2 regions of the Anoxybacillus sp. ST70 genome follow, and region 2 is predicted to be linked to the other one. Evidence: a T-box and tRNA genes for the amino acid it is inferred to sense, from the RefSeq annotation. Region 2 holds a T-box; the other holds one or more tRNA genes.

Region 1 (5,874 bases), on a different contig from region 2:
CTTTGTTCAGCGTTGTTCACATCAATCCATTCGAACCCATTTGGATCATGATCACATTCATATAATGCTCTTTGCTTTTTATAAAAATGAGTGAGAGATTTCACGTAGTCATCCATTTTTCGATGCATATCAAAATCAAACAACACCCAATCGAGTTGTTCTAAATCTTTCCATTCATCAAACTGTCCAAACTCTCCACCCATAAACAACAGTTTTTTTCCGGGATGCGTCATAAAATATCCATAAAGCAGGCGAAGTTGAGCAAATTTATCCCAATAATCGCCTGGCATTTTATTTAATAACGATTTTTTTCCATGCACCACTTCGTCATGGGATAAAGGTAAAATAAAATTTTCCGTGTAAGCATACAACAAAGAAAATGTCATTTTATGATGCATATATTTTCGATCATGCATGCTCGTTTCCATATAACTTAATACATCGTTCATCCATCCCATGTTCCATTTGTAGTTAAATCCTAACCCACCATCGTACGTAGGTGCCGTCACTTTCGGCCAATCTGTTGAATCTTCTGCAATCATTAATACATTCGGATCAAAAGCAAATACAACTTCATTTAATTTCTTTAAAAATGAAATGGCATATGGATTTGGATGCAGTACATCGCTATTCGGCCAATAAAGCATATTTGCAACCGCATCAACACGAAAACCGTCAATATGATAATGCTCTAACCAAAACAAAGCATTCGAAATTAAAAAGCTATGCACTTCTGGTTTTCCTAAATCGAAATTTGCTGTTCCCCACACAATATTTTCGCGATCTTGCATATTCATATATTCATACGTCGGCTCACCATCAAACATATATAACCCATGTGCATCTTTACAAAAATGTCCCGGTACCCAATCTAAAATGACTCCAATTCCTTCCTGATGACAACGATCAATGAAATACATTAAATCATGAGGCGTTCCATAACGGCTTGTTGCAGCATAATAACCTGTTCCTTGATATCCCCAGGAACGATCGAGCGGGTGCTCAATAAGCGGCAAAAGTTCAATGTGAGTAAATCCATGTTCGACAACATAAGGAATTAACTCATCCGCCATTTCCTTATATGTATAAAATTTCCCATCGTCTTTCTTTTTCCATGTACCAAAATGAACTTCATAAATAAACATCGGTTGCTCATAAATAGGTTTTCGCTTCTTTTTTCTTTGCCACGCTTGATCATTCCATTTATATCCTTTTAAATCATATACAATAGAGGCCGTATTGGGGCGTTCTTCTGCGTAAAAAGCATATGGATCTGCTTTCAGAACGATATGTCCATCTCTTGTCATTATTTCGTATTTGTATAAATGTCCTTCTAAATTTTCAGGGACGACAATCATCCATACTCCTTGTTCGTTTATTTTTGTTAACTTGTGCTTTTCTCCGTTCCAATCATTAAACGTTCCAACAAGACGAACTTCTTTTGCATTTGGTGCCCATACACAAAAACGCGTTCCGATCATTCCGTTTTGTTTTACAAGATGTGCGCCAAACAAGTGATAACTTTGATAAAACGTTCCTTCGTGAAATAAATGCATCTGCAAATCGGTTGGACTCATTGTCAACAAATGTTCATCCATCCTTTCTTCAATGGGTGCGGAAACAATTCCGTACTGAATATATTACACAAAGTCATATAAAATTCCTGTAAGAAAATTAAGATATTTTTCGACAATGTTCAACAAATCACATGTTAAATGAAAATCAATACGAACGTCCATAAATTTGTCGCTTGAGTAACAAATGATAATTATATAAAATAGTTTATAGTAATTATTATTTATTTTTTTTAATATTAATTTTAAATAAAGGGGAATGCATATGTATGATTTTCATCATTTACCGCATATGAAAGTACAAGCAACATCAAAGAAAGCGCTTTGGATAACACTGTTATTAACGACTTTTTTCACCATTGTTGAAATTGTAGGAGGCATTTTGTCTAATTCGCTTGCTCTATTGTCAGACTCAGCACATATGGCCTCTGACGTCATTGCATTAAGCTTAAGTATGGTTGCCATTTATTTAGCTTCTCGCCCACCAAATAAAACATTTACATTTGGCTATTTACGGTTTGAAATTATCGCTTCATTTTTAAATGGGCTTGCGCTTGTCATCATTTCCATTGGAATTTTTATTGAAGGAATTCGTCGGTTTATTCATCCTGAAAGCATCCAATTTTCCTTCATGCTAACTATCGCAACGATCGGATTTGTCGTTAATCTTGTGTTAACAATCGTTCTAAGTCGCAGCATAAAAGAAGAAGAAAATTTAAATGTAAAAAGCGCCTTATGGCACTTTATTGGTGACTTACTCAGCTCGATTGGTGTCATCATCTCAGCGATTTTAATTTACTTTACAGGGCTATATATGTTTGATCCACTCATTAGCATCATCATCGGTGCCATTATTTTTGTAGGCGGCTTAAAAATTGTGAGAGAATCGTATTTTATTTTAATGGATGCAGTGCCACATGAATTTGACATCGAGCGTATTCGTGCTGATATCCTTTCTATTGAAGGGGTAGAAGATGTACATGAGTTACACATTTGGTCCATTTCAACAAATCATTATTCCTTAACAGCACACGTTCTTATTCACGAGCATATTCAACCATTTTGTGTTATTTTAGCTATTAATGAAATGTTAAAAGAACGATACAACCTCTCCCATGTCACCGTTCAAGTTGAACATCCTTCTATTCATCAACATGGGGAATATGGAAAGAAATTTTTAGAGAAGAAAAAGAACATGCATGTAGATTTGAGAGAAATATAAAAAAGGACATCTCATATAAATGAGATGTCCTTTTTTACTAGTGACCCGTACGGGATTCGAACCCGTGTTACCGCCGTGAAAGGGCGGTGTCTTAACCACTTGACCAACGGGCCGTGTGTGGCAATGGCGGAGAAGGCGGGATTTGAACCCGCGCGCCGCAAAACGCGACCTAACGGTTTAGCAAACCGTCCCCTTCAGCCACTTGGGTACTTCTCCAAATGGCTCCGCAGGTAGGATTCGAACCTACGACCGCTCGGTTAACAGCCGAGTGCTCTACCACTGAGCTACTGCGGAATAATCATAAAAGTGATTCATACTGCCTAACCAATATTATAGTTTAACTTTACTGCCTCTTCCTCTACTAGCATACTCAATGATGATAAATGCGTCGAGGCAACTCGCAGTTTATTCAATGATGCATTGCTCGTCACTGAGCTACTGCGGAATAAAGATTATAATGGGCCTAAGTGGACTTGAACCACCGACCTCACGCTTATCAGGCGTGCGCTCTAACCAGCTGAGCTATAGGCCCACGTAAGCGGGTGATGGGAATCGAACCCACGACATCAGCTTGGAAGGCTGAGGTTTTACCACTAAACTACACCCGCGCAATAAATTACTCACATAACTATTTTTTACTTCTACGCTTTGTCATGCCTCTTCCTCTACTCGCTTATTCAATGATGATAGATGCGTCGAGGCAACTCGCCGATTACTCGACGATGTGTCGCTCGTGGCTGAGGTTTTACCACTAAACTACACCCGCACGATAAATTAATTACACAGCTATTTTTTACTTGTACGCTTTATCATACAATTTATGGGGCGACTAGTGGGAATCGAACCCACGAATGCCAGAGCCACAATCTGGTGCGTTAACCACTTCGCCATAGCCGCCACAATGATGCCGGCTGCAGGACTTGAACCCGCAACCTACTGATTACAAGTCAGTTGCTCTACCAATTGAGCTAAGCCGGCACAATATGAAGTGCATCAAACTTTTAGATCGTTTGTCAGTTGTGCCTCTTCCTCTACTAGCGCATTCAATGATGATGGATGCGTCGAGGCAACTCGTAGCTTATTCGCTGAAGCTTTGCTCGTCTCTACCAATTGAGCTAAGCCGGCACAAGAAGAAAATCACTTTATGGCGGAGGAGGAGGGATTCGAACCCCCGCGCGCCTTTCGACGCCTCTCGGTTTTCAAGACCGACCCCTTCAGCCAGACTTGGGTACTCCTCCGTGTAATATAAACATGGTGGACCTTGTAGGACTCGAACCTACGACCGGACGGTTATGAGCCGTCTGCTCTAACCAGCTGAGCTAAAGGTCCTAAGCTAGTAGCGGCGGAGGGAATCGAACCCCCGACCTTACGGGTATGAACCGTACGCTCTAGCCAGCTGAGCTACGCCGCCATTATCGTAACATAGATGGTGGAGCCTATCGGGATCGAACCGATGACCTCCTGCGTGCAAAGCAGGCGCTCTCCCAGCTGAGCTAAGGCCCCTTACTACTGGTCGGGAAGACAGGATTCGAACCTGCGACCCCATGGTCCCAAACCATGTGCTCTACCAAGCTGAGCTACTTCCCGACATGGCGCGCCCGAGAGGATTCGAACCCCTAACCTTCTGATCCGTAGTCAGATGCTCTATCCAATTGAGCTACGGGCGCATGTAAAGTGCCGAGGGCCGGACTCGAACCGGCACGGTAGTCACCTACCGCAGGATTTTAAGTCCTGTGCGTCTGCCAATTCCGCCACCCCGGCATAGGCATATTGGAGCGGAAGACGGGACTCGAACCCGCGACCCCCACCTTGGCAAGGTGGTGTTCTACCACTGAACTACTTCCGCACAATGCGGGTGGAGGGACTTGAACCCCCACGCCAGAGGCGCCAGATCCTAAGTCTGGTGCGTCTGCCAATTCCGCCACACCCGCATAATGGTGAGCCATGGAGGACTCGAACCTCCGACCCTCTGATTAAAAGTCAGATGCTCTACCTGCTGAGCTAATGGCTCTTCACACAAGCTGGTGCCGGCTGCAGGACTTGAACCCGCAACCTACTGATTACAAGTCAGTTGCTCTACCAATTGAGCTAAGCCGGCATCATTTAACATGGTGGCTCGGGACGGAATCGAACCGCCGACACAAGGATTTTCAGTCCTTTGCTCTACCGACTGAGCTACCGAGCCGTTTAAGTAATTCCCTTACCTTTATTAATGAGTTTGAAACAACACGTCCTTCGTCCCGCTCTCAGTATGATTAATCAAGCAGAGGCTCGAGCGGACGCTGCAGTTTCCCAAAGAAGCTTACTCGGTCGTGCTCTACCGACTGAGCTACCGAGTCATATAGTGGCGGTCCCGACGGGACTCGAACCCGCGATCTCCTGCGTGACAGGCAGGCATGTTAACCACTACACTACGGGACCATTTTGGTTGCGGGGGCAGGATTTGAACCTGCGACCTTCGGGTTATGAGCCCGACGAGCTACCTGGCTGCTCCACCCCGCGATGATAAAATACACACAAATTCATCTATGGTGGAGGATGACGGGATCGAACCGCCGACCCCTTGCTTGTAAGGCAAGTGCTCTCCCAGCTGAGCTAATCCTCCATCACTAATCTCGCCCGGCAACGTCCTACTCTCGCAGGCGGTGTCCCGCCAACTACCATCGGCGCTGGAGAGCTTAACTTCCGTGTTCGGGATGGGAACGGGTGTGACCTCTCCGCCATCGCCACCGAGCAATAATGCTTTAGACAAATGTTATTATAACGGAATATTTTCTATTGTCAAGCTTTTTTTATTCCTTCAAAACTAGATAACAGGTTAGCCTACGCTTTTCTTGATGACTAGCTTCGAACTAACGTTCTCGCTTTTCTTGTGTGCTTAGTTAAGTCCTCGATCGATTAGTATCCGTCAGCTGCACGTGTCGCCACGCTTCCACCTCGGACCTATCAAACTTGTCATCTTCAAGGGATCTTACTCGCTTGACGCGATGGGAAATCTCATCTTGAGGGGGGCTTCACGCTTAGATGCTTTCAGCGCTTATCCCTTCCGCACATAGCTACCCAGCTGTGCTCCTGGCG
Region 2 (5,874 bases):
TCACCCCATGCTGGCACCCATTTCGTTTCTTCAACCGCTTGCAACAGTTGCTCGCGAATTTTATCGATGGATGCAAACCATTGCGCAGTCGCTCGGAAAATCGTTGGTTGCTTCGTCCGCCAATCGTGCGGATATGAGTGGGTAATAAACGATAGTTTTAGCAGGGCTCCGACTTCTTGTAGTTTTTCCGTAATCGCTTTGTTCGCATCATCGTAAAACATGCCGGCAAACCCTGGCGCTTCTTCTGTCATATAGCCGCGCTCGTCAACTGGACAAAGCACACCTAAGCCGTATTTTTGGCCGACAATAAAGTCGTCTTCCCCGTGTCCTGGGGCCGTATGAACGCAACCTGTTCCAGCGTCCGTTGTGACGTGTTCACCACAAATAACGAGCGAATCGCGGTCGTAAAACGGATGTTTCGCCACGACGTACTCAAGCTCGCTTCCTTTGACTGTTTTTAATACCGTCACATGTTCCCAACCAATTTCTTTTTGCACCGATGAAAGCAACTCGGATGCGACAACATATTTACGACCGTCTGCTTCAACGACGCTATATTGTAGCTCTGGATGAACAGCAATGCCTAAGTTCGCAGGAATCGTCCATGGCGTCGTCGTCCAAATGACGATATGTTCATCACCATTTAGCACCCCTTTTCCGTCTTTGACAGGAAAAGCAACGTAAATAGACGGCGAACGTTTATCTTTATACTCAATTTCTGCTTCAGCAAGCGCGGATTCGCTTGATGGAGACCAATATACCGGTTTTAATCCTTTGTAAATTAACCCTTTTTTCGCCATTTCACCAAACACTTTAATTTGTTGTGCCTCGTATTCTGGCGTTAATGTAATGTAAGGGTTGTCCCAGTCGCCGCGCACGCCAAGTCGTTTAAATTGCTCGCGCTGGCGGTCAATTTGCTCATATGCATATTGCTCACATAATTTTCGAAATTCAGCAACGCTCATTTCTTTGCGATTGACGCCTTTATTTTTCGTAAGCGCCGTTTCGATTGGCAGCCCGTGCGTATCCCACCCTGGCACGTACGGCGCACAGTAGCCGCTCATCGATTTATAACGAACGATGAAATCTTTTAAAATTTTATTGAGCGCATGGCCCATATGAATGTCACCGTTCGCATACGGCGGTCCGTCATGTAGCACAAACAGCGGACGATCTTTCGTGCGCTCTTGCACTTTGCGGTAAATGTCCATCTCTTCCCATTTCGCTTGTATTTCCGGCTCGCGCTGCGGAAGATTGCCACGCATCGGGAAATCAGTTTTTGGCATCAGTAACGTATCTTTGTAATCCATGATGTTTAACCTCCTTTATGTATGAAAATAAAAAAACCTTCTCATGCCCAAAAGGGACGAGAAGGTCTCGCGGTACCACCCTTATTGACTATGTTCCCATAGTCCACTCGACATTCGTAACGGGAATGACGCGCCGTGGCCTACTATTTGTTCAGCACGGAACTCTGGGGTGATTTTCATTCCTTCGCTTATGCCGAGCTTCCACCGCCCTCGACTCGCTGAAATAAGCTGTTGAAAGAACTACTGTCCCCTTCATCGTTTTTCTTATATAACTGTAATCGATATTATAGGCAATAACAACGCCGCTCGTCAAGACTCTGCTATTTCCTGTATCTCTTCATCATCGAGCTTGTAATCTAATAAATGGTCCCAGTCACCGTTGTTTAACATATCAAGCTGTGCTTCAATTAACATTTTAAAACGATTGCGGAACACTTTCGCTTGACGCTTTAATTCTTCGACTTCCATCGCAATTTTCCTCGTTTTTGCAAGCGCTTCGCTAATGATGCGATCCGCGTTTTTCTCCGCTTCTTTAATGATGAGCTTCGCTTCTTTTTGAGCGTTTCGCTTCACTTCTTCCGCTGTTTCTTGCGCGATTAAAATCGATTTATTTAACGTTTCTTCAATATTTGTAAAATAATTGAGCCTTTCTGTCAGCTCTTGCACCTTTTCTTCAAGCTGTTTTTTTTCACGCAAAATCATTTCATAGTCTTTAATGACTTGATCTAAAAACTCGTTTACTTCATCTTCATCATATCCGCGAAAGCCTCGGCTAAATTCTTTATTATGAATATCTAACGGCGTTAACGGCATGTGGCCCACCTCCATCTTATGTACGTATGTGTTCATTCGACATGTCTCGCGAAAATCCTGCTTTTATTTTGCTTTTTCGACAACGATGCGCCATTTTTCTTTTTTTGTTTGCCCAGCAATCGCTTGTAGTCGGCAACGGCCGTACCCGCGCAGCGACAATAAATCGCCTTCTCGGCACTCCATATGCGCTTGGTCAACCGTTTTCCAATTAACTTTCGCTAAGCTTTGTTCAATAAGTGCTTGCGCTTTTTGGCGCGATATGCGGAAACATTGCGCTAAAATGGCGTCAAGCCGCAAAGAAGAAACGGTTAACGTCTCTTCCTCCCATTCTTCTTTCACATCAAGAAGTTTGGAGAGCGGTTGTTCTTCTAGTAACACTTTTGCTTTTCCAATCGAAGTCACGTTCATTTTTACAAACGGCGCAATTTCTTTGGCGACGACAAACTGAATGACATCTTCAGCGATGACGATGTCGCCAAACTTCTCGCGCTTTACACCGAGCGACAACAAGGCACCAAGCACATCGCGATGCCCAAGCGTCACAAACTTTTTCGGATAGCGAACGGAAAACAACGATAATTGAAAATCATCTTCATTCGGTTGCAAGTACGGCGGGTATAGTAGTGCACGCTTTCGCTCTACAGACGATGAACCGCCAAAAAAAGCAACGTGCACCTCATCGTGATTGCCGACAATCGAGCGGACAATTTGTTGTTCACGCGGAGTTAAAAAATCTGTGAGTTTCGGAGCATATTGTTCCGTCACGAGCCGCTTCCATTCGCAAACGAGATCAATAAAATGATGCTCTTCCTTTCGAAAATGTTGATAAATGTCCATTACAACCCTCGACTGACCATATCTACTAATCCATAAACTCCTGCCGTCGCAAAGCGTAAAACGAGCAAGGCGACGATCGGAGAAATATCGATCATGCCAATCGGCGGAATAAAGCGGCGAAACGGCTCTAAATACGGCTCACAAATGTTGGCGAAAAACTGTCCCACTTTCGTTTCGCGCGCATTCGGAAACCAAGACATTAAAATGTAAATAATAATCGCATACGAATATACTTCAATGACTGTTGCTAAAAAGTTTGCAATTGTATACAAATTTACCACCTCTTTATCGTCGGTTCATCGTCAGAAACAATAGAAATGGATCCACTGACATCGACATTATCTGGCGTGCATAAAAAAATCGTAGATCCAACTTGTTGAATGTCTCCGCCAATCGCATACACCGTTCCGCTTAAAAAGTCAACGATGCGCCGCGCTTGGTCACGATCGACACGATGAACGTTGACAACAACGGCACGTCGATTTTTTAAATGGTCAGCAATTTCTTGTACTTCGGCATAAGCGCGCGGTTCAAATAAAACGAGCTTGGACGATTTTTGCACACTTTGCAAACTGACGACGTTTTGCTTTTGTTCTACTTTCGGTTGTTGGGCGACTTCTTCTTGCTCATACTCATCTTCTTCCCATTTTTCTTCATCTAAATCAAAAAAATCGCGAATTTTTTTCACAAATCCCATTTTACTCCACCTCCTCTTCACCAACAAGACATGTACCGAGTCGAAGAAACGTTGCTCCTTCTTCTACCGCAATCACATAATCGTTTGACATTCCCATTGACAATTGTGTACAAGGGGCGTGCGGTAGTTGTTTTTCTTGCACGCGTTCTTTTAGCTCACGTAGCGTCCGAAAACAACGACGAATCGTCGCTTCATCATCCGTATACGGCGCCATCGTCATCAACCCGACAACTTGAATACGTGAAAAAGCAGATAATGTTTCAATAAACGGCAATACATCTTCCGGCGCTAACCCGTGTTTCGATTGCTCGCCTGAAACATTCACTTGCACGAAACATTTGATCGTCCGATTGGCTCGCTTGTCGATTTCTTCCGCTAACGACAGACGGTCAAGCGAATGAATGTAATCGACGTCATCAATGATTTGTTTCACTTTTCTCGATTGCAATGTGCCGATGAAATGCCATGTTGCTTCTTTTCCGATCGCTTCGTATTTGTGTAAAAAACCGTCGGCCCGGCTTTCGCCTAAATGAACGATGCCCGCTTCGAGCGCCTCTTTTGCCCGTGCGATGCTTACGTATTTGGTTACTGCCACAATTTGAACATCTGATGCGTTTCGTCCTGTTTTTTCACACACTTCAGCAATATGTTGTTGAATCGTTTGTAAACGTTGTGTAACAGTCATATCATCACCTCCAGCCAATAAGCGCCATCATTCTTCCTGTTTTTCCGCCATCGCGACGGTGAGAGAAAAATAATGACGGCTCACAGCTCGTGCAATACGATGAAACAGCGATATGCTCGCTCGGAACACCTGCTTGTTGCAGTAGTTGTTTATTCATTTCTTTTAAATCGAGCGCATATTGTCCCTTACTTGTTTCATTATAAAGAGATTGAGGCGAGTTGACTAGCGCCTTTTGGACGAATTCAATGACGCGATCATCGACGACGTAACAACAACGGCCGATCGATGGACCGATGACAACGTGAATATCGCGCGCATCTACCCCTTCTTCGTTCCATCGCTTAACCATTTCGCCTGCGATGTTGTGAACGGTTCCTTTCCAACCGGCGTGTGCTACCCCAATCCATTTTTTATTTGGCGCAAAAAAGTAAAGCGGAACACAATCCGCAAAACAAAGCGCCAACATGATTCCTTGCTCGTTCGTATACAGCCCGTCTGTATGCGGCAAAGCGGTGTCGTACGTGCGCACACCTTTTCCCGCATGCTCGTTCGTCACTTTTTCTATATGCACGCCATGCACTTGGTCGGCACATACCCAACGATCGAGCGAAACGTTCAGTTCGTCGGCTACTTTTTTTCGATTGTGATACACAACAGTTTGATCATCTTGCACGTGCATGCCGACGTTTAACGTCGCAAACGGTCCGGTGCTCACTCCCCCTCGCTTTGTTGTAAAGGCGACGACGACATGTTCCCATTGATCAAATAAAAGCAATGATTCGCTCGCTTGGCGAAATATATCATTCATGATTCGACATCCTTTGTACAATTTTATCACTTTTTTTCCTATTTTATCACAGCTTGCCGAAAACGTGAATTATTCCTCGCCATCTAATCGAACGAGAATCACGTCAGCGCCCACTTTCACAATATCTCGCCACGGAATGATGATTTCATCCGCACGTCCAAATAAACCGAGCACTTTTCCCGTACCGATAATAATGATTGCTTCAATTTGACCGGTCGTTAAGTTAATATCGATGTCTCCAATATTTCCGAGCCGCTTGCCGTTTGCGACATTGACGACATCTTTTTGTTGTAATTCAGAAATTTTCACCATGTTTCTCCGCTCCTTTTTCATTTTATGTACTTATATGTATGCATGAGCGAGTTGTTGTAGTCACGACATAAAAAGCCCCCACCGTTTTTGGTGGAGGCGTCGTTTACCATTGAATGTTTTTATTCATTTGTTTAATGGCGGCTTTTTCTAAACGGGATACTTGCGCTTGGGAAATGCCGATTTCTTCAGCGACTTCCATTTGCGTTTTTCCTTGGAAAAATCGTTTGCGAATAATCATTTTTTCGCGCTCGTTTAAACGGCGAAGCCCTTCTTTCAACGCAATTTCTTCAATCCAATTTGTATCGCGATTTTTCTCATCGCTTAGCTGATCCATCACATAAATCGGATCGCCACCGTCGTTATAAATCGGTTCAAAAAGCGAAACAGGATCTTGAATCGCATCTAACGCAAA

The links. The T-box of region 2 lies ahead of ileS (isoleucine--tRNA ligase). A T-box ahead of a tRNA ligase gene usually reads a tRNA of that ligase, here a tRNA-Ile.
Region 1: it has a tRNA-Ile gene. The T-box ahead of ileS (isoleucine--tRNA ligase) is inferred to sense a tRNA for this amino acid. The anticodon was not compared.

What each region holds. Positions count from the first base shown of each region.
Region 1 is NZ_JAHZOF010000010.1:130-6,003, reverse strand. It holds gene glgB (1,4-alpha-glucan branching enzyme) at 1-1,598, opposite strand, end outside; gene K1I43_RS12475 (cation diffusion facilitator family transporter) at 1,840-2,796, shown strand; tRNA gene K1I43_RS12470 (tRNA-Glu) at 2,838-2,909, opposite strand; tRNA gene K1I43_RS12465 (tRNA-Ser) at 2,921-3,012, opposite strand; tRNA gene K1I43_RS12460 (tRNA-Asn) at 3,016-3,090, opposite strand; tRNA gene K1I43_RS12455 (tRNA-Ile) at 3,255-3,328, opposite strand; tRNA gene K1I43_RS12450 (tRNA-Gly) at 3,334-3,404, opposite strand; tRNA gene K1I43_RS12445 (tRNA-His) at 3,618-3,693, opposite strand; tRNA gene K1I43_RS12440 (tRNA-Thr) at 3,702-3,774, opposite strand; tRNA gene K1I43_RS12435 (tRNA-Ser) at 3,942-4,034, opposite strand; tRNA gene K1I43_RS12430 (tRNA-Ile) at 4,049-4,125, opposite strand; tRNA gene K1I43_RS12425 (tRNA-Met) at 4,134-4,207, opposite strand; tRNA gene K1I43_RS12420 (tRNA-Ala) at 4,224-4,299, opposite strand; tRNA gene K1I43_RS12415 (tRNA-Pro) at 4,307-4,383, opposite strand; tRNA gene K1I43_RS12410 (tRNA-Arg) at 4,387-4,463, opposite strand; tRNA gene K1I43_RS12405 (tRNA-Leu) at 4,472-4,557, opposite strand; tRNA gene K1I43_RS12400 (tRNA-Gly) at 4,568-4,642, opposite strand; tRNA gene K1I43_RS12395 (tRNA-Leu) at 4,647-4,727, opposite strand; tRNA gene K1I43_RS12390 (tRNA-Lys) at 4,732-4,807, opposite strand; tRNA gene K1I43_RS12385 (tRNA-Thr) at 4,819-4,894, opposite strand; tRNA gene K1I43_RS12380 (tRNA-Phe) at 4,906-4,981, opposite strand; tRNA gene K1I43_RS12375 (tRNA-Asp) at 5,142-5,217, opposite strand; tRNA gene K1I43_RS12370 (tRNA-Met) at 5,222-5,298, opposite strand; tRNA gene K1I43_RS12365 (tRNA-Val) at 5,326-5,401, opposite strand; rRNA gene rrf (5S ribosomal RNA) at 5,414-5,530, opposite strand; partial or broken rRNA gene K1I43_RS12355 (23S ribosomal RNA) at 5,675-5,874, opposite strand, start outside.
Region 2 is NZ_JAHZOF010000001.1:197,968-203,841, forward strand. It holds gene ileS (isoleucine--tRNA ligase) at 1-1,310, opposite strand, end outside; T-box leader at 1,360-1,575, opposite strand; gene K1I43_RS01000 (DivIVA domain-containing protein) at 1,620-2,123, opposite strand; gene K1I43_RS01005 (YlmH family RNA-binding protein) at 2,187-2,960, opposite strand; gene K1I43_RS01010 (YggT family protein) at 2,960-3,232, opposite strand; gene K1I43_RS01015 (cell division protein SepF) at 3,235-3,657, opposite strand; gene K1I43_RS01020 (YggS family pyridoxal phosphate-dependent enzyme) at 3,659-4,342, opposite strand; gene pgeF (peptidoglycan editing factor PgeF) at 4,347-5,150, opposite strand; gene K1I43_RS01030 (YlmC/YmxH family sporulation protein) at 5,220-5,462, opposite strand; gene sigG (RNA polymerase sporulation sigma factor SigG) at 5,566-5,874, opposite strand, start outside.